DNA from 3 places in the Bacillus sp. GB_SG_008 genome. Region 1 is predicted to be linked to each of the others. Evidence: riboswitches for the same ligand, from Rfam matches in the RefSeq annotation. Region 1 holds a riboswitch; each other region holds the start of a gene.
What was found. A riboswitch is a leader RNA that binds a small molecule or an ion and turns the genes downstream of it on or off. The one in region 1 is predicted to bind S-adenosylmethionine.

Region 1 (8,574 bases):
TCTTTTTTTTGCTCATTAAGAAACTTATACCTTATAATGAAAGCATAAGGAGGCTTGTTATGAGATTCAAAAAATCCCCTCTAATTTTAATCGTTTTTCTTTTTTTATTTATATTAACCGGTATGAGCTTTACGTTATTCAAACAAAATAAAGAGTTTTCCTCAAAACAAACAGTAACGAAAAAAAACTGGTTAAATGATCCATATCTTCGTTGGTCGTATTCACATATGCGAGAATTTGCTTCCACAAAAGTTGTCGCTAAAAATCAAAATTATGTATCTCCCCTTCCAACTAACTTGGAAAATTTAGATGATTTACATATTACAGATGAAAATAATGATAATACGACTGTTCTTCAATTATTAGAAAAATACAAAACAGATGCTTTTATTGTCCTACACGATGATAAAGTTGTATATGAACGGTATTTTGATGGATATAAAGAAAATGAACCACATGGTATGGCTTCGTTAGCAAAAGTATTTACTGGGTTTCTCATTAGCACACTCATTGAAGAAGGAAAGCTACAACCCGATATAACTGCAGAAACTTACGTAAAAGAATTACAAGGAACACCATTTGGAAAGGCAACAATTCAGCAACTACTAGATATGCAGGTTTCAGTAGAATACCCAACTCATGGCTTTAAACAAGCTGGATTAGCTAATCAAGATGCACAATTATATTTAGCGAGTAATCTTCTTCCTCGTGGCAAAAACTATGATGGACCGTTAAAAATTTATGACATGTTACTAGAAGCAAACGAAACTGCTGCTCCTGGAGAGAATTTTTCATATGATAACGGTTCCGCCGAAACGCTTGGATGGGTGATTCGTACTGTGACAGGAAAATCCCTAGCAGACATGGTAAGTGAACGTTTTTGGTCACAACTTGGAGCTGAAGAGGATGCTTATTATGTTGTTGACGAAACAGGAGTGGAACAGGCCAGCGCGGGCTTAAATGCAACCGCTCGAGATATGGCAAGGTTCGGAAAAATGATTGTGGACAATGGCGTATATGACGGAAAGCAAATTATTTCTTCTTCTATCATTGATGAAATTAAGAATATTAAAAAATACGAACTGCCAGTTGGAGATGGTGAAGCATATTCTTATCATAATCAATGGTGGATTCCCCATAATGAACATGATGCCTTCGAAGTACTTGGGAGTTATGGACAACGATTATATATCGATCCAACTGCAAATATGGTTATCGTTCATTTTTCATCAAATGCTAATCATAACGGAGAAATACAATCCGCATATAGTGATATGTATTTACAAATTGCAAAACACTTACAAAAAAGAACCTCCAATTAGGCTTTAATTTTCGAAGTTTTTGTTACAAAAAGAGCTGTCTTATGGCAGCTCTTTCTCTATAATCGTAATTATATTTTCCCATTGTTCTTCTGAGAAACACAAAGGTTCTAACTGAAATACCATCGAACACAAGTCTTCTATATAATGGACATTTGCCTGTAAAAATTCCCATCGGAGCAACTTAGGTATATATAAATCTGCAACCTGTTTATTTTGCTCTACTAAAATGTCTACTTCTCTCTCACAAATACCCCTTATAAGATATTCTTCCCGCACTTCTTGTTTAACTTTAGAAAATTGCTTGCTATTCTCTTTTAACCTAAATAAACAAGAAAGGTAAGAATAAAACAAATCATCTTCTCTTTTACATACATTCATAATTTTATAAATTTGTTCCCTATTTTTCATAATTCCGCTGCCTTTTCATATATCTTTTGCAGCCATTTCTCTCTTTTTTCTTGTTTACTATTTTTCACAGATTGAAATACAGAACGCTTTATGTTACGTATCCCGCAAAAGTGCAATATTCCTTTCTTCATCACAATCCATTCAGCTGATCGGTATAAAAGAGCTACATACCATAAAGGAGAATCTAGTGTATAAATCACCCATGCTTGTTTTCCTGCGAGCAATCCTTTAGGCATGATCCCTTCATATTTGTAAGCAAAACCTGAAACTAATACTCGGTCAATAAATCCCTTTAATATTGCCGGCATACCCCACCACCAAATTGGATAAATAAAAATGAAGTAATCTGCCTCTGCTACTAGTTTCCTATATTTCTCCGTTTCTTCCTCATGCGCTAAATCTCTTCTCTTTTTTGTCTCGTTAAAGGTTAAAACAGGATTAAAATGTTCCTTATACAAATCAAGTACGGTTACAGAGTGATTTGTTTTTTGTAATCCTTGTTCCACATGTTTCAAAATAGCAGCGTTGAAACTTGATGGGTTTGGATGCGCGTATACAATCAATATATTCATTGCAAACAACACCTTTCCATTAATTCCCTTTTGACTTTTCGTGGGCCCACATGCTATTCTAATACATGTCAAAGGGCAAGTCCCTTCGGCAAAAACAATGACACCTATTCGGCGATGGTGTCTTTTTTATTTGTTAGCCGAGAACGCCCATCTTTCGGGGCACATTTAATTTTTGAACACTACACACTCAGCACCATTTCCTTATAAAAAGACTGCATAGTACAGTCTTTTTATCTACATACCTCGAAAATAAGTGAATTTTCAAATAAATTATAACATAAAAAAAGAGAGATCAACTCCCTCTTTTCTCTTTTACTATGTAGTAAATCCCCTTATTAACTATATATTTGTGTGTCTCTGCTAAAGTAATTTTTCCATCCAGTTTTAGTTCATCGAGTAACCGCAGTAAATAAAATTGCTGAAGCATCTTTTTCGCAAATTTCCCTTTATGTTCAGAAGCAATATACTCTTGAATATCCAATAACGTAATCGGCTCTTCTTGTTCTTCCATATATTCGTAAATTGCACTTCGCAATGTAATATATTTTTCAATTGTCAAAGCTATGTCCACTCCTTTCTTCTCGTTGTCCATCTTTCATTATCGGTTTTTTAACAATAAAAAAACCTCTTCGATAAGAAGAAGCGGAACATATCTCTTCCTTCTTATCTTTCAGAACAAAACTGTTCTGCTGGAATTAGCACCTGCATTGCGGTTGCTGGGTTTCATCGGGCCAGTCCCTCCACCTCTCTGGATAAGAAAATATTCACTTTATCTCTTACTATAATGAATATAACCAAAAAAGTCAATTCTTATAAGAATAATCAGGATTTATTTTTTAGAAAACTATTATATTTTGTTTCGTTTTGCTCATACTACAAATGTATAGACCAAAGGAGGTGCAATCATGCAAAAAAATGCACGTGGTCATGTTCAAGATTCTTGCCAAGCTTTACATGAAGCAAAAAACTGTTTACAAAACGCCTTGCAAACAGTCGAGAAATCAGATAATCGTCAACGTATTGAACAATCTATACAAGCTGTTCAACATGCGTTGCAACAGTGCGATAGTACAGCAGATATTTTATCTCAAGAATAAAGTGAAACTTCCATCACTTGGGGGGCCTACTGCCCGTTAATACGGGCTAAAAAATTCCCAACAATAAAAAGTAAGCACGTATGAATCGTGCTTACTTTTTATTCATTAACTTAATATCAACCCTTAAATCGAAATAATACTGTAGTAGCAATGAAAAAATAAACTGAATTGACGATTTCCCACACACCAACTTTTAGAACAGTTACTTTTTTACCATATAACACAATAGCGCGAATGCAACTTGGAATAAAAGCAATGACAAACCAAGGAGACACAATGAACGTACCGACTACAAGTGATAAATGGTATCCCCATGAAATCCAACGATATGTTGGATTTTTCTTTTCTCGAATCATCGTTTTCACATAGAACGTACTTCCCATAAAGTATAAAAATGAAACAAGTGCGATTAGCCATGCTGTTTCATCAATTGTTTTCATTGTGAAATAATAACTGATCATTCCGCCAATACAAAAAACGATAATAGCACTAACATCATTCAGTAATGCTCGTTCATTCTTTTGACGAGCAAAAAAAATGTTTACAAAAAATAATGGAATCATATATATTGCAAAAAAAAGAATACGCCATTCGTATGTAAGTGGAACTATACCAAACAAAATAGCAAGACTAAAATAAATGAGCGTCCAGTGTAAATAGCGCTTTTGTCGCATTTGTTTCACATACATTAAAAAGGGATATGTTGCTAAATAGACAAATAGCCATGCTAAAAAAAGTGGTATGTGCTGCCATGTCGCTTTGCCAATTAAAGCACTAAGCAAAAATGGGATAAGAAGCATCGCCCATGCACCATGTTGTTTTGGAATCACTGGCTTTATCATATAGACACCTCAACTTCGAAAATCATTCTCAATGTTTATTATATATAATCAATCCTGCTGTTTCTGAGGAAATTTTGTCTATAATTAAACATTTTGAAAATTAAAGAATTCATTCACAACACACACCGTATGAGAAACAATGATGAATTGGATTCTAATACCTAAATAGTTAATTAGAAATACACTTACTTATAAATAAAAAAGACACCCCTTACATCATGTAAGAAGTGTCTCAAAAGGCGAACGAATATGTAAGTCGCGATCCTACAGTATATATTTATGCCTTATAAAAAAAATTTATTCTCTATTTACTTGAGAAAACGTATATTGCATTTTTTTATTCTAATATACCGTACTTCTTCTTAAAACGTGCCAATATTTTAATCCAAGATGTGCTAAACACCAAAAGAAAAAATACATTTGAAAGTGCGTGTGCAAGATCAAAATAAAAACTTGTAATGTATGCCTTTATAAAAGTATCCCATGTTAGTTCTTTCAAAAAACCAATAAGAAACCATAAATTCATAATCCAGTTAAAAGCAAATCCTGCTATAAACCCAAAGAGAGCTCTTCCCCATAATGCTTTCATCATCCACGTATGACGCAGCAGTCCAGCTGAAAAACCCATCATACCCCAGCAAAACATTTGCCACGGGGTCCAAGGTCCTTGTCCTAGGAATATATTAGAAACTAACGCAGCTGTTGCACCGATAAGAAAACCCGTCTCACTACCAAATACAATTGCAGATACAATAATAACAAACGAAGTTGGTTGTACACTCGGAATAATAGAAAATGGAACGCGGCTAATCGCAGCAATTGCCGCTAGGACAGCTACAAGCACAATTTCACGAGAAACAAAAGCTTTTTTCTCAAAACGCACATAAAATGGCAACATAATCACAATTAAAAGGAACAGACTGCACCATATATAATATTGATCCGTCACAAAAGACGTAAATAAAAGTGTAATAATCAACACTAAAAAAACGACTACAACTATACCAGCATATCTTTTGGACACGCCTCAAACACATCCTCCCATGTTAAAGCATACGGCAGTTGTTTACGAATAAAACGATTAACAGATGTTGTATAAAAAAAGTTCTCACTAAAAAAACGTGCCGGTGTGTCTTCCATAATAATTTTCCCATCAAATAACATGATACAGTTATCTACATATTTCGCTGCAAATTCAATATCATGCGTCGCCATAACAATCGTCGTTCCTTCTCTTTGTAATTGCTGAAACAACTTGCCAAGCTCTTCTTTCTTCCCTGGATCTAATCCCTTTGTCGGTTCGTCTAGTAATAATAGATTTGGCTTTGACAATAACACTGTACAAAGAGCAATTAATTGCTGTTCTCCGCCGCTACAATCATGCGGATGGCGATTACGAATATGCAAGATTGAAAACTTCCGAAGCATTTCTTCTACTTTTTCATTCGCTTCTCTTTTATATAATTCTTGCGCACGGCTAAAAAGCTCGTCCCAAACAGTATCATGTGTAAAATGGTAGTAAGGGTGCTGCGAAACATAACCGATTTTTTTAAAGCGCTCTTTCACTTCCGTTTTATGAATGGGCTTTCCTTCCCAAACTACTTTTCCTCTGCGACACTTATGTAATCCTGCTAAAAGCGTTAATAACGTTGATTTCCCAGTACCATTTTTCCCAACAAGCGCTGTCCATTGTCCCTGTTTAACCGTCAGCATCAAATCCTGCAAAATAAACGGTCCATGCTTTTCATATTGAAATGAAACGTGGTTTGCTTGTAATAATACATGTACCTTTTCTGTATGCTGCGATGGTATATCATACTGAAATTCATTTAAAATAGGGGAAATTTGTTTCTGTGCATCACGTACTGTAAACGGAACGTGTTCAGTCTTCCATTCTAAAAACAAACGTGGAATTTGCGGGATATATGGGCGAAACTCTTCTACTTTCCACATTTCTAGAATTACTTCACTTGGGTTTCCATCATAAACAATTGTACCTTCATCCATAAAAACGATTCGGTCTGCCAGAGGAACCACTTCGTCTAAACGATGTTCACTCATAATGATTGTAATTCCTAATTCTTCATGAATTCGTTTCAATAGTCCTAAAAAATCTTTTGCTGCAATTGGATCTAGCTGTGCTGTCGGTTCATCTAATAACAACAATTTAGGCTGTAAAACAAGTACAGCAGCTAAATTTACAAGCTGCTTTTGTCCTCCAGATAACGTATGTACAGATTGATGCAATATATCTTGAAACCCTAAAAAACTGATTAATTCAGCAATTCTTTTTTGAATGACCGTTGTTTCATAGCCGACATTCTCAAGAGAAAATGCAAGTTCTTGAATAACAGTATCCATCACAAGCTGATTCTCTGGGTTTTGAAACACCATGCCAATTTCTTGAGCCGATAATAAGTCTGGTATTGTATGTAAAGATTCTCCATCATAATACATGCTGCCTTCTCTCATTCCAATTGGGAGAAGTTCTTTTTTGAAATGTTTTAATAACGTCGTCTTGCCGCAACCAGAACGTCCTGCTAACACGACAAATTCTCCATGGGAAACCGATAAAGATACATTACATAAAGCGGCAGACTCCTCGTCTGAATATGTAAATGAAAGTTGTTTTATTTCTGCATGCGCCACCATAACCACTCCCTCCCTTCTACTAAAATTGGTAGACTTATATACATTAGAAATGGAATAAACAAAAACAGATCATTTTGTTGTAAAAGGAGTGATTCTACTTTTGGATAAATCGTTAAAACACCATATCCTATACTTACTCCGAAAAGGCAATATACAAATAAAATTACTAACAAAGTAAGGACAAGCCAATCTCTATGTTCCATACGGTATCGAATATATGTACTTCGTTTTGTCACTCCAAATCCTCGTGCCTGCATAGAATCAGCGGTTTGAAGGGCTTCTTCTAATGAACAAACTAATAATACTTGCAAAAGCTTCATGCCGTTCTGTGCCCTTTCTTTCAGAGAACCCGCATCCACTTGAACTCCTTTTGTCTTTTGCACAAGTGTAATATTGGTGAGACGTCTCATAAATAAAGGTACGAAGCGAACTGTAATCATTGTAAGCAATGCTACTTTCGGAGAAATACGGGAAAATAAATATAAAAACTTATGACTCGATATCATTTCATTATAAGAAGTAAACGTAAACATAATACCAACCAACGATAACGCCATTGTGCATCCATATGTTACAGCTTCTAATGTAATTGGATTATAACCAATATAAAATAAAATCGTACTGCCTCGATGTGTTAATAACGGATTAGCTATCGTAATAATAAAAGCGAATAGAAGTATACTAGGCAACATTTTTCTCAATTTTTCTCCATTACCTTGTATAATATTTAATATAAGAATCATACAAATTGCACCAATTAAAAAAACAGGGTGAAGACATACCATACATAGTATAATCACCCCTACATAATACAAAAAATTGACAAGTGGATGCATAGAAGAAAACGCTAATCTCATTACTTGTTACCGATTTTCCTTCCTATAATCTAACGCATAAAACCATTCAATTTTATCTCCTTGTTTCACTTTATACTTGCCCGCACTTATATTGGCATTAACTCCATTTACACTATACATCCAACCACTTAGGTCGCCTTTATCTTTTTCATATAAGTTATTTATCCCGCGAACATATACACTACTTCCAGATCCACTAGCTTCCATTTGAATCCCTTTTTGCTTCATTGTACGAGCTAATACCTTAAAAACAGTATCTCCCTCTTGAAGTTCTACTTCCGTTCCCCCTAAGATCGTACTTTGATCATCACGTACGGATATCGTAACCGTCTTTACCTCTTGTTGTGGTTGTGATTCCGTTTTTGGCTCTGGAGCAGGTTGTACCGGTGAAGGAGTCCCTTCAGAATGACCCTGTACAGACTGTTGGTTTTCAGCTGTTTGTTGTACATTTTCCTGCTTCGGCGTTTCTTTCGGCTCATTTACAACTTTAGATTTTTCTTGAGACTGTGCTTTTTGCTCTTGATTTTGTGATTGTTCTACGTTTTGTTTTTGCGCTGGATTCTGTTCGATAGACTTTGAATCTGCAGCTTTTTCTTCTTGAGATTTCTCTTCTTGTTTCTGTTCTTGTTTCTGTTCTTCTGAAGATTGCTGTTCCTGTTTCTTTTCATCTTTTTGCTCTGTTTGTTTTGCGTCTGTCTTTTTATCTGTCTTTACCTCATTTTGACTACACCCAGTGATTAAACTAAATGAGAAAACAAACAACACAAGCCATTTCAGCATTTTCATAATTTCTCACACCTTTCGCAATAAAATTAGGAGCAAAT
Region 2 (6,176 bases), on a different contig from region 1:
TAAATTTCAATGCCAACATCTTTTGCTCCATCAACTTGTAAGAAACTAATTGGCTTTTTAGTATCAAAACCAATGGCACCATACGCGAAATCATGACAAACTAAAATGTCATGTTTGTTTGCAAACGATATAGTTTCCTCGAAGAATTTTGTTGTTGCAATGGCTCCTGTTGGATTGTTCGGATAGTTTAAAAACATTAATTTTGCTTGTTCAGCAGTTTGTTTATCAATCTTTGTATAATCAGGTAAAAAATGATTTTCTGCTAATAATGGCATTGTTGCAAGTTCTGCTTTCGCTAAGGCAACACCTGATAAATAATCTGGATAGCCAGGATCAGGAACGAGAATTGTATCGCCTGGATTTGTAAAACAAAGCGGTAATTCAACTAATCCAGCTTTTCCGCCAAATAAAACAGCTACTTCGGTTTTGGGATTTAACTGTACATCGTATTCACGCTCATAAAACGTAGCGACAGCTTCTTTTAAGCTTTCATGCCCGCGAAATGGCGGATATTTATGATGAATTGGTTGTTCTGCTGCACGCTGTAGCGCTGCTACGATATGCGCTGGCGTTGGCTGATCTGGATTTCCTTGTCCTAAGTTAATAACATCATGACCAGCTTGCACGGCTTTGTTGACTTTTGTGACAAGCGTAGCAAAAAATTGTGTTGGTAGTGATGTTAATACCTCAGAAGGTTGAAAATGTTTCATACTTTCCACCTCTTTTGAAAATTGTTGCAATTATAGTGACAAATGATATAATCTTTTCAACTTTTTGTAAAGGAAAAAAATAAAAGGGAGTAGGGAGAAATCAATGAAAATTGCTTGTATTCAAATGGATATCACTTTTGGTGATGTAGAGAAAAATATAGAACACGCTGAGAAAAAAATAAACGAAGCAATGAAGGAAAAGCCAGATGTTATTGTATTACCAGAGCTATGGACAACAGGTTATGACTTAGGTCGACTTGCTGAAATTGCTGATCCAGATGGGGAATACACGAAACAACTATTATCGAAGTGGAGTAAGCAAAATTGTGTAAATATTGTTGGAGGATCGATTGCTAAGCAAACAGAGAAAGGTGTTACAAATACAATGTATATTAGTAATCGAAGCGGAGAAATTGTGGCTGAATATAGTAAAGTTCATTTGTTTCAACTGATGGATGAGCATAAATATTTAATTGCTGGAAATGAAACTGGGCATTTTCTATTAGAGGATATACCGTGCGCAGGAACAATTTGCTATGATATTCGTTTTCCAGAATGGATACGTGTTCATGCTGCACACGGGTCAACGGTATTATTTGTTGTAGCAGAGTGGCCACTTGTTCGCTTAGCGCATTGGCGGTTATTACTTCAAGCAAGGGCAATTGAAAATCAATGTTATGTTGTAGCGTGCAATCGTGCCGGACGTGATCTAAATAATGTATTTGCAGGGCATTCGCTTATTATTGATCCTTGGGGAGAAGTCGTCAATGAGGCAGATGAAACAGAAATGATTTTGCATGGAACGTTAGATGTAAAGAAGGTTGCTGAAGTTCGTAAAGGGATTCCTGTTTTTTTTGATCGCCGTTCAGAATTGTATAAGTAAAAAAGTATTGACAAGTAATTTTTATTCTTGGTATAGTCAACAACAGAAACTGAAAAATTCAGACAACTATATACTCTTATCAAGAGCAGGTGGAGGGATTTGGCCCGATGAAACCCAGCAACCGACCGTAATACCATTGTGAAATGGGGCGCACAGTTCGCGCCTAGTAAGGCACGGTGCTAATTCCAACAGAAAGAAAAACTTTCTGATAGATAAGAGGGGAGAAGTGAATCTTCAAACCTCTTTCGTCATCGAAAGGGGTTTTTTTATGATGAAAAACCCGAATACATTTAGGGGGAATCAAAATGGGATACAAACAATTAACAGAAGAAACAGCCGTTACATATGCGAAAGAACATGGTTATTTTTCAGAAAAGGCAGTTGTCACTTGTGAAGAAATTGGTGATGGGAATTTAAATTATGTGTTTCGTTTACGTGATGGGAAGAAGGGATTGATTCTTAAGCAAGCTCTTCCATACGCAAAGGTAGTAGGAGAAAGTTGGCCGCTATCTTTACGCCGTGCAACCATTGAAAGTGATGCATTGCAAATTTTTGCAAAATACGTACCAGAGTATGTACCGAAAGTATATGGGCACGATGAAACATTAGCGATTAGTGCTATAGAAGATTTATCAGCTTTAACGATAACGAGAAAAGGATTGATAAACGGGGAAGACTATCCACTATTATCCAAACATATCGGGCGTTTTTTAGCTCATGTTCTTTTTTACACATCCGATTTTGGATTACAAGCAGAAGAAAAAAGAGTGCTAGATAGTCAGTTTGTAAACCCTGATTTATGTAAAATTACAGAGAATCTTGTATTTACTGATCCATTTGCAAACTATGAAACAAATGAGTATGAAGAAGAATTACAAGATGTTGTTGACGAACTTTGGTGTGATAAAAATTTGAAGCTACAAGTAGCGCAGTGTAAGTATAAATTTTTGACGCGAAAAGAAGCATTAATTCACGGTGATTTACATACTGGAAGTATATTTTCATCATCTTCAGAAACGAAAGTGATTGATCCAGAATTTGCGACATTTGGTCCGTTAGGGTTTGATCTAGGTCAATTTATTGCGAATTTATTATTAAATGCACTGTCGCGTGAAGAAAACAAACGCAGCGTATTATTTTATCATATTGAGCAAACATGGAGTGTTTTCGTAGAAACATTTACAAGGTTATGGATGCTCGAAGGCGTAGAACCGTATACGAGAGAAAAGCAATGGCTACCAATTGTACTGAACAATATTTTCATTGATGCAGTTGGATTTGCAGGATGTGAGGTCATTCGCCGTACAATTGGATTAGCGCATGTTGCAGATTTAGATGAGATTTCTCATAAAGAAACACGATTACAAGCAAAAAGGCATGCATTACGGTTAGGAAGAAAATTACTTCTACATAAAACAGAAAATGCAGATGCTCGTTTGTTCCATATATTATTTGATTCTATTGTTTTGGGGAAGGAAGTAAAAGCGTGAGTATAAGCATAGCAGTACCTCGTTCTATTAGTTGGAAGGGAGATTCCATCGCTCTTTTGAATTAAACGAAGTTGCCGACTATTGTTGAATATAAGGCATTAACTACAATTGAAGATGTTTAGAAAAGTATTGTTTTATTAGAGGTGCAAAGGGATTATAAAGTGAAAATCGCAAAGATATTCGGAAAAACAAAAATGATTTAGCTTGTTTTTATTTACCACTTTTTTGGAGTCTCTCTTACTTATAATAAGAAGGGAGGAGAGACTATGGAGGAATGGATATCGGTTATTGGCAATGTTGGCTTTCCAATTGTTGTTACGCTATACTTACTGCATAGAATTGAAAGTAAGTTAGATAGCGTTATTGTCGCGATTGAGAAGTTACCAAAGCAGATGCAAAGATATGAAGCTCCAAAATAAAGTGAAACTTTCATCAGTGTGGGGGACTTCATCCCCCACTGATAGTTAGTTGAATCAACCGGGTTCTTAGGGGCAGTAAGAGCCCCGCCTATCTTCTTCGCTTTCGTGGGGGTCTTACTGCCCAAAAGTAGCGGGATAAAATATGTGATGAAAACGGATTGTGTGGTAAAGGCACAATCCATTTTTGTATATATTTAAATAGAAGAAAAAATTTGCTGAACTTTACTGTGCGGTATAACCACCATCAATGACAACAGCTTGTCCTGTAATGCCTTTTGCTTTCTCACTTGCTAAAAATAAGGCGTAGTCTGAAATTTCCTCCACGCTAAGCAATCTTTTTTGTGGTACAAGCGGGTAAATGACATCCTCTAATACATGTTCAAGCGGGACATCTCTTGTTATCGCTAAATCTTGAAGTTGGTTGCGAACAAGAGGCGTATCAACGTAGCCGGGACAAAGTGCATTTACTGTAATATTACACTCGGCACCTTCTAATGCTGCTACTTTTGTGAGCCCAATTACCCCGTGTTTGGCACTGTTATATGCAGATTTGCCAGCAAAACCAACAAGACCATTAATAGAAGCTATATTAATGATGCGTCCGTATTTTTGTTTTTTCATAATAGGAAAAGCATGTTTTATCGCAACAAACGGTGCAATTTGCATAATCTTAATAAGCATTTCAAATTTTTCAGTTGGAAAATCTTCAATTGGAGAAACATATTGCATACCTGCGTTATTAATTAATATATCAAGTGAACCAAAACGTGCAACTGTTTCAGAAATAGCTTGTATAATCTCTTGTTCTACTGTCACATCACATTGCATTCCAAATACTTTATATCCTTCGTTCTGTAATTGTTTCGCCGCCTCTTGTGCCTTGTTCTCTAAACGATCTGTAATCATTACAGTTGCGCCTTCTTTTGCAAAGGCTTTTCCCATTTCGTATCCAATTCCGCTTGCGGCACCTGTTAAAAATACAACGCGATTTATAAACATTTTTTATTCCATCCCTTTCATGAATATAGTTAACTCTATTGCTCTATTTAGAGAAATAAGGATGGAAATCCTGCAATCTTTTGGAAAAAATGCTTAAGCTATCTTGTAAAGCAAAATACTGTTTGTTATACTACTTGGTAAAGCAAGATACTTATACTTATCTATCTTGTAAAACAAGATAGAAGGAGGATTTGAATAATGTCGACGAGTCAAATGCTAAAGGGTATTTTAGAAGGATGCTTGCTTGCTATTATTTCTGAAGGAGAAATATACGGATACGAAATGAGTGAAAAACTGGCACAGTACGGTTTTACAATGGCAAGTGAAGGAAGTATTTATCCGTTATTAATTCGTATGCAAAAAGAAGGATTGATTACGAGTACGATGAAGGAGTCACCATCTGGTCCAAAGCGAAAATATTATACATTAACAGAAAAAGGTGAAGATGCATTAGATGATTTCATGGAAAGGTGGGAAGCGATGCAAAGTAGTGTGCAGCGGTTGTTAGAGGGAAAGGAAAGCAGACGATAAAGTCTGTATTCCTAACGCTGAAACAATGAAAGGAAATCAAAAATAAGTAATCTAGACGAGGAGGTTACATATGAACGTTTCTAAAGAAGGTAAAAAGTTTTTGATTGATATGAAAGTATATTTATTAACAAAAGGAATAAAAGAAGATGATATAAATAACTTTTTAGAAGACGCTGAGCTTCATTTAATAGAAGGAGAAAAAGGAGGAAAGACGGTAACGGATATTTTTGGAGACTCACCGAAAGAATATGCAGAAGAATTGGCTGAAGAGATGGAAGTTGATAAAAGGGAAAATATAAAATCTCTCGTTACTTCAATTGTTAGTATTGGTGGGTATTGGATATTGAATAGCATTTTATTTAGTAATCCCAATCATCATCTAACGATTTCAAATGTAGATTTAATTGGGTATCCAATCATTTTACTTCTTTCTATTATAATAACGGTTGTTGCATTAAAAATGTCTTCTTTTAAAAGCAAATTAATAGAGTTTAGTATTATATATGTAATGGTTATGATTCCAATTCTATTACTTGTATTAATTAAGTTTGTTGATAAATGGATGGGGATACCGATTATCCAATTGTCAGGATCGCAAAGTTTTATTTTGGCCGGAATTATATTCTTAGTTTTAATTATTATTGATTTTTACCTTCTTCGTTGGATAGGGGTACTTACAATAATTTTACCAATTTCTGTTATGTTCATATTTGAAGGGTTAGCAAAACAAAATCTATATTGGAGTATTCTTCAAATGTTTTTAGCGTATGGAAGTTTAGCTTTACTTTTCTTATGGTATAACAAAATGGAAAATATAAAGAATAAAGTGTAAAGAGGATTAAGCAGTATTCTAAATTGAGAGTGGGAAAATGGAAAAAGAAAAGCGAAACTGGTTATCATTATTGGATTCTGCGTGTTTTCTATTACTTGGCACACTGTCAGTTGGAATGATTGCGGTATTTAACTTACAAAGTGGAATATATACAGAACTGAATTATGTAACGTTTGTTTTTATAATTTTATTTTTATTATTTTCAGGAATCATGGGTATAACAGAAGAAGAAGAACGATTTGAAAAATTTGGGTGCTTGTATTTTGGGGGTGCATTTTTATTTATATATGCAGGGCTACTGTTAATTTGGTA
Region 3 (8,574 bases), on a different contig from region 1:
ATGAAATATTCTTTTGCCTTTTCATTATACTTTCCTCACTTCCGTATCGCCTACGATAAGCGAAGAAATAATTTTAATACGCCTAGGAGCCTCATTATAGTGTTCTGTTTTGAATGTTACATTGCGATTAAAACCTGTTTCTTCATGATTAGGAAGCAAAACTTTTCCAATAATAACAGAATGATTTAAAGATAGTTCAATATCGTATGGAACATACAAACGAATATTACCAATAACACCACGAATAACAATGACGGTTTCTCCTTCTGGAATCATAGCTGTTGTTAAATCAATTTCAACATCACCGATTCCATACTGAACATTAATATCTTCTAACTCATAAATATGATCCATTATTCGTACGTTACCAACCATTATATTCTTAAGATACGGTTCTGTTCGATAGATTTGTTTTTCTTCATTTATATATCCTTTTTCCTTAATTTCGACCTGTACCATTTTTGACTTCTGCTGACCTTGCACAAGCTGATAACCAACGAAAGCTAAACAAGCAAATAGAACAAGCACGAAGGCTGCTGATGAAAACAGGAAAAATACGAAAATGAGTCCTCCGACAAATAAAAGCACATTTCCTCTCACATATCGGTTCTTTTTTCGATAATTCCTTCCAAACATAATCATAATAAAAGCAAAAATAAGGGCACCCGGCTCAAAATGTCCGAGAATCATATCAAGAACAAGACCAAATCCAAATATAATGAGGAGCATTCCTACAAATTGTGTTTTCGAAAATTGTTTCTTCATCTCAGCTCCCCTTTCTTTGTCATATGTAAAGTGAAACTTCCATCAGTGGAGGTTTTTTCATCCCCCACTGATAGTTAGTTGAACCAATCGGGCTTTTACGGGCAGTTATCCCCACCTATCTTCCTCGTCTCTCTTTGAATCTTGAGGTAGGGGTTTTACTGCCCGTTAATGCGGGATAAACAGAAGAAAAAGGTATTGCATTCCAACACCTTTTCTTCTATCACTATATCATAAGCTTGTTTTATAATGTACTACAATTATTTTACTGATTCTTTTGTTATAGATACTTCTTTTTTCTCCTTCATTTCGCGCTCAAGCTTTGCAATCTTCATATCAAATGTGTCACGTTCATGATCTTCATTGATGCGAAGCTCTAAATCAAGAATGTGATTTTCAATTTCTTCAAAGCGTAAAAATGGGTTATTTTCATCCATTTTATGCAGAGCCGTATTCATGCGACGGTTCGCATGTGCCATATTTTCACGTGCCATTAATTCCATACGTTTTGCATTCATTTCTTTTAATTTATTTTTCATTTCAGAAAGGCGACGCTCTAATTCATCAATTTGTTCCATAACACCTGCATACATTTCTTCTAAGCGAGCTACTCGCCCTTCGTAATATGCGACTTCTTCTAATGCACGTTCTTGCAATTGCATTTCTCCTGCTTCTTGCGCAATTACAGCTTGCTTGGATCTCTTATTTACGAAATAACGCGCCTGCTCAAGCTCACGAGCAAAATTAGATTTTAATGTTTTATGACGCTCAATTAACTTTTCAATTTTTGTTACCTCACGTTCGCTATCACGTAAATATTGATTTAACATCGCAATTGGGTTTTTTCTTTCTTTCTCGTCTAACACATTATGAAGATCTGCAAGTATTGCCTCGCGTACACGTCCGAATAATGATTGTTTCATTTTAAATCTTCCTCTCTTCTACTTTATTATTTTAGTTGTTTAATATTAGTTATTTTTCATTAATTTGTTCCATTCATCTTCAAAATTGCTATATGGTTTAGAACCTTCTGAAGCAGACTCTACTACAACTTTTTCTTTTTTCCATTCGCGGTATCCATAATATAGAACGACTAATGCTACGATACCGATTAATGCTGGTGAATTAGAAAGGCCGATTGACAAGCCAACTAAACCGACAATACCCCAAGCTAACTTTCCAAAAAATGATCGTGCTCGCACAAATGACTTGTAGCTCCAATACACAATCCCTGCTCCAATTGCAAATCCTATAATACCAGCAAGACTTCCAAGAGCAATTAAAGCTAAAATACCGGCTGCGATAAACGCTAGAAACTGTTTCATCTTGTGCTTGCCTCCCTTCGATTTGATACTCTTATCTTAACTATTTTTTCATTTTTCTATAACGAGCTTAAGAACCGTTTTCTTCTCAGACTTAAGTCCTATTCATCATCAGACCTATATTTAAAGTGAGATGAAATTAGTCGTTATATTCAAAACAAAAGAGGATGCCTTATACAAGACATCCTCTTTTTCATTATGCTGTTTTTTCATATTCCTTTTTCTTAGCTATAGGTGAAAGACGCGGAAAATTAATTACAATTGAAATAATACCGCAAACCGCAACTAACATTGGATAAAATGAATACGGTAATAACTCAACTGGTGAAAGCGAAGCAAATCCTGCCGCTGTTAACATTTGTGCACCGTACGGGATTAACCCTTGCACGCTACAAGAAAATAAATCTAACAGGCTCGCAGATTTTTTCGGATCAATATTGTATTGATCTGCAACATTCTTTGCTAGTGGACCCGTGAAAATAATAGAAATTGTATTATTTGCTGTGCACATATTTGTCATACTTACAAGACCAGCAATTCCAAATTCTGCACCTTTTTTCGAACGAATATTACGCGTTAGTATATTCATTAAATACTGAATACCGCCGTTATATTGGATAATTTCAACCATTCCACCGATTAAAATCGCTAATAATACCATCTCCATCATACCATTAATTCCTACTGTAATACTTTTAAAGAAACTTGCTAATGTGTAGCTTCCATCTAACATGCCAATGATACCAGCAAACACTGTTCCTCCAGTTAATACAACTAGTACGTTACATCCAAGCAGCGCTGTAATTAACACCCCTGCATACGGCAAAATTTTCACCCAGTTAAACGCATGTGCCGTCATATTTGTATGAGTTCCTAACGTAAGAACGATTAAAAGTATAGTCGTAATAATGGCAGCCGGTAATACAATCAAGAAGTTTGTTTTAAATTTATCTTTCATTTCCGTTCCTTGTGTACGCACCGCAGCAATTGTCGTATCTGAAATAAAAGATAAATTGTCACCAAACATTGCTCCGCCAACAACTGTCGCCATAGCAAGTGCCATAGAAATATCCGTTTGCCCACTAATTCCTACTGCAATTGGCCCCAATGCTGCAATTGTACCCATTGACGTTCCCATCGCTAATGAAATAAACGCACCAATAATAAACAGTCCAGCAACTAACAAGCTTTGCGGAAAAATAGTAAGGGCTAAGTTTACGGTTGCTTCAACAGCGCCCATACCTTTTGCTGTTTCAGAAAATGCACCTGCTAATACAAAGATTAATACCATAATCATGATATCTGGATTGCCAGCCCCTTTAGCAAAACGTTCAACCTTTGTCGTAAAGTTTTCTTTTCTATTCATTACTAACGCGATAGCAACTGCAATTAAAATAGCAACTACGATTGGTAACTTATAAAAATCTCCTGTAATCACACCAGAACCAATAAATAGTGCTAAAAATATACCAAGTGGCAATAATGCCCATCCATTTCCTTTTGTTTGTTCCAAAGTAATATCCTCTCCTATTTCTAAACCTTTCCTTCACAAGAGCGAAAAAGACCTCTTCTAAAGAGAAGAGGTCTTATATATCATATAAGAAACACTCTTCTCATCTATCAAGCATATCGCTTGCTGGATTTGGCACAGCACTCTATATGAGTCCGCTGCCGAGGCATCGTAGGGCCAGTCCCTCCGCCTCTCTTGATAAGAAGGTTTCATATTATATTTTGTGTAAATCAATCCTTTATTACTTTACTCGCTGCAAAAGAAAATGTCAAATATTATTTCTATCAAAATAGTTGGTATTTTTTTGATATTTATAAAAAGTTACGAATGAATCAAACATTCCATGCAATTAAATAATATCTTTTATTTTCAAAATTTCTGTTTCTAAAATTGAAAACCATGAAAACTCCCGCCACTTATCTCCTTCGGATCTTGAAGTGGGGGTTTCTCGTGTATCACCTTCAAAAGATGCTTAACACGAGTGGAGTTGACACAGCTGCCTGATGGCACAACCCCTCTATTCCATCGGCAAACGCCTTTGGAACTGCTTTTTTTAAGATGTTATAGGAACCATTCACATCTGCGTTTAATAATTTGTTTTCTTTCGTTCGATACAGGCCACGCCTAATTCGTTTACCACTAAATACAGTAATTTCATATAGAAAAGCCCTCACGTATAACGTGAGGGTTTTGTTGTAATTTAAGCTGCTTGCTTCTCTGAAATCTCCTTCAAATAAGCTTGTCCTTTTTCTTCGTCATATTGACCTTCCCATTTAGACATAACAACTGCAGCTAATGAGTTACCTACTACGTTTACTGCTGTACGTGCCATATCTAAAATACGGTCAATACCAGCGATAAACGCTAAACCTTCAGCCGGAATACCTACTGTATGAAGCGTTGCTAATAATACAACGAATGATACGCCTGGTACACCTGCAATACCTTTTGAAGTAACCATTAATACAAGAAGCAATGTAATTTGCTCTGAAATTGATAAGTGAATACCATACATTTGCGCTAAGAAAAGAGCGGCAATTGCTTGATATAATGTTGAACCATCTAAGTTAAATGAATAACCTGTCGGAATAACGAAAGATGTAATGGCTTTCGGACAACCGAAACGCTCCATCTTTTCCATAATCTTTGGTAGAACCGTCTCTGAGCTTGCTGTAGAATACGCTAAAATAAGCTCGTCTTTTAAAATCTTAAAGAATTGAAAAATATTAATTCCAAATATTTTTGCTGTAATACCTAATACAACAACAACGAAGAAAATCATTGCTCCATAAACAACAATAACTAACTTACCTAATGGGATTAATGACGCTACACCAAACTTAGAAACCGTTACGCCAATTAACGCAAATACACCAAACGGCGCAAATTTCATTACTTGATTTGTCACCCAAAACATTGAATCTGCTACACCCTGGAAGAAATTCAGAACTGGCTTTCCTCTTTCTCCAATGGCAGCTACTCCTAAACCAAATAATACAGAGAAGAAAATAATTGGAAGCATATCACCTTTTGCCAATGACTCCATAATATTCGTTGGAACAATATTTACGAACGTATCAGCAAATGAATGGTGCTGTACTTGTTCTGTTGTCGCTGTATACTTAGAAATATCTGTTTTTTGTAACTGTGACATATCCACGCCTTTTCCTGGTTGGAAAATGTTCGCTACTAATAAACCAACAATAATCGCAATTGTTGTAATGATTTCAAAATACAGGATTGTTTTTCCGCCCAAACGTCCAAGCTTTTTGACATCACCAACGCCTGCCACCCCAACAATAAGACTGGCAACAACGATTGGTACGACGATCATTTTAATTAAGCGGATAAAAATATCACCAATCGGTTGTAAAATTTTAGCAACCATCGGATCACCATAAAAAATTGCTCCTACGGCAATACCGAGAGCAAGACCTATTAAAATTTGCCATGCAAGTCCAATTCTTTTCATACTTGCTGCGACCCCCTTCTTAGATGTTCTAAATTTCCATATTCTATTTTTCTATAAAATACAAAAATCACAGTATTAAATATTATAAGACTATTCAATACTTTCGCCCCTATTAAAATGATAAGACAAAAATAGAAATCTGACAACTAAAAAAATTTTCCTCTATGCAAATTTTTTTCTTGACAAAAACAAATCCAATGTCAGAAAACCTAACATGAGAACGATTCCTCTCTTCCTTATTTCTCGATATATGTTAGTTCGTAACATCAATAAATTTCTATAGTAGAGACGAACAATTTTTATGTGATTTCTTTATAATTTTCGACATTTAATAACAATTACTTAAATTTTTTTTACATTATCATTACAACAATAGACATTTTTCTCCTTCCTGTGATTATATAGAATAGGGAAAGGGGATAGACAGATGAACAAAAAAATAACAGCGTTTAGTTTACTGACAGCCGGCTCTATTTTCGTTTCTCCATTGCTTTCACCAGTATATGCGGAGACGAGTCAAGATAAATTATCTAATATTCAATCACAATTAGAAGGTAAACAACAAGAAATACATACGAAATCAACTGAAAAAGAACAAATCGAAAAAGAAATACAAGATTTACAGAAAAAAATCGATGAATTAACTGCTTCTATTAATAAAAATGAAGCAGATTTAAACGCAACAAAAGCTGAAATCGAAAAAACACAAAACAGTATTGATGAGAAAAAGAAACATATTGAAGAACTACAGAAAAAAATCGATACACGTCAAGAAGTAATTAAGCAGAGATTACAGTCCATGCAAGAGCAACCACGTACAAATTTAATTACAGAAGTATTAATTAACACAAACAATATCGCTGAACTAATAGAAAATATGTATTCTGTAAGTGTAATTTTAAATAATGATACAGATATCGTAAAACAGCAAACACAAGATCAAGAAACTGTAAAAAAAGAAAAAGAAGCGATTGAGAAAAAGGAAACACAACTTAAAGAATCTGAACAGACATTACAGAAACAACAGCAAGAACTACAAGCAAATCAGCAACAACAGCAAGCATTAATTACCGATTTACACGAAAAAGCTTCAAAGATAGATTCTGAGATGGAAAGTTTAGAAGAATCAAAGACTATTTTAGAAAACCAACGTCAAGCTGTTCAAAATGCAATTGAAGAGGAAAACCGTGCAGCAGAAGCGAAAAAGGCTGAAGAAGCAAAAAAAGCTGAAGAACAAAAACGATCTCAGCAATCCGCTCCTTCAGTGCAAGCCGCTCCTTCAGCGCAAAGCCAACCTGCACCTCAAGCGAAAAATACTGGCGGTTTTATTAAACCAGCAGCTGGTAGCTTTACTTCTGGATTTAATGATCCATCACGTGATCGTCATAAAGGACTTGATATCGCAGCTCCTGGAACCGTACCAATTGTCGCTGCAGCCGATGGAGTTGTTATTCGCTCCGATTTCTCTAGTAGCTACGGAAATGTTGTATACTTATCGCACCGTATGAACGGTCAAACATATACAACTGTTTATGCTCATATGAGCAGCCGCTCTGTTTCAGTTGGACAAAAAGTAACACAAGGCCAGCAACTCGGCTTTATGGGGAACACAGGTGATTCACACGGTCAACACTTGCACTTCGAACTGCACATCGGTGAGTGGAATCAAGCAAAATCAAATGCTGTAGATCCAGCTCCTTATATTAAATAAAAAAACTCGGCAATTGCCGAGTTTTTTATTTATGGAAAACAAGTGAATCTCATCTTTCACATGCACTTCTTATATATATTTTATGATTTTTAACACCTTCTAGGCATTACACATACAATAACATAAAAGCTTTTTTGAGGAGGTCTACACATGAATCAAGAATCACAAGCAGCCCTAATATTACAAGAAGCCAAAGAGACATTTATAGGCCGATTATTTTCAGTAACTGGATCCGGTATCTTTTTTATTGGTTCCTTCATCGCAGCCGTTGTAGCTTTTAAAACATACACTCGTCTATTACAAACTTCTACATCATAATAAAGTGAAACTTCCATCAGTGACGCTTTTCTCACTGATGGAAAGCTCTCACCAATCGGGCGCATGCCAACAGTTATCCCCCACCTCTCTTCTTTGTTCTTTCTGAATCTTGAGATGGGGTCTTACTGCCCGCAAATAGCGGGATAAAAAAAGCGGAGAATATTCTCCGCTTTTTTTAACTAAAGTACACCAATAACATTTAAAAATACAAGAAGAACCGTAATCGGAATAATATAACGCAGCAAGAAGAACCATACATGAAATAATATTTTTCCGCTCGTTTCTTTAACTTCTAATTCTTGCATTAACAACTCTTTCTTCATTTTATTTGGTACAAAGAGCGAAATTGCTAACACACCAAGTGGAAGTAATACGTTACTCACCGAAAAATCCAATAAATCAAAAACGGTCTTTCCGAATAATTTCACATCGCTCATAACTCCAAATGATAATGCCGCTGGAATTCCAACTACGAAAATAAGTAACCCAATTAAGAGCGATGCTGATGGACGCTTCTTTCCATCCCCTTTTGCTACGGAAGCAACAACAATTTCGAGCATAGAAATTGCCGATGTAAGCGTTGCAAAGAAAAACAGAATTAAGAATAAAATAAAGAAAAAATGCCCGAAAGGAATTTTTGCAAACACAGCTGGAAGAACGATAAATAGTAACCCCGGCCCTTCTGTTGGACTAACACCTAACGCAAAAATCGCTGGAAAAATTGCTAGCCCTGCAAGTACAGTAATAAAAACTGTTAAGCTTGTAATCGATATTGCTGATTTTGCTAAATGTTCTTCTTTTTTCAAATAAGAACTGTACGTGACCATAACAGACGCTCCAACCGTAAGCGAAAAGAATGATTGTCCCATGGCGTATAAGATTGTTTTTGCTGTTAATTTCGAGAAATCCGGTTTTAAGAAAAATTTGACACCTTCCCATGCTCCGTCCAATGTAAGAGAACGAACAATAATTGCAAGAA

Region 2: linked by a shared signal. The riboswitch ahead of mtnK (S-methyl-5-thioribose kinase) and the one ahead of ACTDJC_RS15670 (hypothetical protein) in region 1 are both predicted to bind S-adenosylmethionine.
Region 3: linked by a shared signal. The riboswitch ahead of ACTDJC_RS09325 (Na+/H+ antiporter NhaC family protein) and the one ahead of ACTDJC_RS15670 (hypothetical protein) in region 1 are both predicted to bind S-adenosylmethionine.

Annotation. Positions count from the first base shown of each region.
Region 1 is NZ_JBPZSK010000005.1:373,792-382,365, reverse strand. Features, by position in the region: gene ACTDJC_RS15685 (serine hydrolase domain-containing protein) at 60-1,322, shown strand; gene ACTDJC_RS15680 (hypothetical protein) at 1,362-1,730, opposite strand; gene ACTDJC_RS15675 (NAD(P)H-dependent oxidoreductase) at 1,727-2,302, opposite strand; gene ACTDJC_RS15670 (hypothetical protein) at 2,595-2,861, opposite strand; SAM riboswitch class I at 2,963-3,061, opposite strand; gene ACTDJC_RS15665 (hypothetical protein) at 3,208-3,399, shown strand; gene ACTDJC_RS15660 (YwiC-like family protein) at 3,516-4,238, opposite strand; gene ACTDJC_RS15655 (ECF transporter S component) at 4,579-5,265, opposite strand; gene ACTDJC_RS15650 (ABC transporter ATP-binding protein) at 5,241-6,893, opposite strand; gene ACTDJC_RS15645 (energy-coupling factor transporter transmembrane component T) at 6,872-7,750, opposite strand; gene ACTDJC_RS15640 (DUF4430 domain-containing protein) at 7,757-8,536, opposite strand.
Region 2 is NZ_JBPZSK010000001.1:704,998-711,173, forward strand. Features, by position in the region: gene ACTDJC_RS03615 (pyridoxal phosphate-dependent aminotransferase) at 1-710, opposite strand, end outside; gene ACTDJC_RS03620 (carbon-nitrogen family hydrolase) at 814-1,593, shown strand; SAM riboswitch class I at 1,667-1,812, shown strand; gene mtnK (S-methyl-5-thioribose kinase) at 1,899-3,083, shown strand; gene ACTDJC_RS03630 (YvrJ family protein) at 3,350-3,502, shown strand; gene ACTDJC_RS03635 (3-hydroxybutyrate dehydrogenase) at 3,725-4,501, opposite strand; gene ACTDJC_RS03640 (PadR family transcriptional regulator) at 4,700-5,032, shown strand; gene ACTDJC_RS03645 (DUF1129 domain-containing protein) at 5,103-5,864, shown strand; gene ACTDJC_RS03650 (hypothetical protein) at 5,902-6,176, shown strand, end outside.
Region 3 is NZ_JBPZSK010000003.1:307,332-315,905, forward strand. Features, by position in the region: gene ACTDJC_RS09305 (sensor histidine kinase) at 1-25, opposite strand, end outside; gene liaF (cell wall-active antibiotics response protein LiaF) at 25-765, opposite strand; gene ACTDJC_RS09315 (PspA/IM30 family protein) at 1,023-1,685, opposite strand; gene ACTDJC_RS09320 (lmo0954 family membrane protein) at 1,731-2,087, opposite strand; gene ACTDJC_RS09325 (Na+/H+ antiporter NhaC family protein) at 2,281-3,597, opposite strand; SAM riboswitch class I at 3,695-3,799, opposite strand; gene gltP (glutamate/aspartate:proton symporter GltP) at 4,295-5,566, opposite strand; gene ACTDJC_RS09335 (murein hydrolase activator EnvC family protein) at 5,994-7,277, shown strand; gene ACTDJC_RS09340 (hypothetical protein) at 7,428-7,595, shown strand; gene ACTDJC_RS09345 (sodium-dependent transporter) at 7,775-8,574, opposite strand, start outside.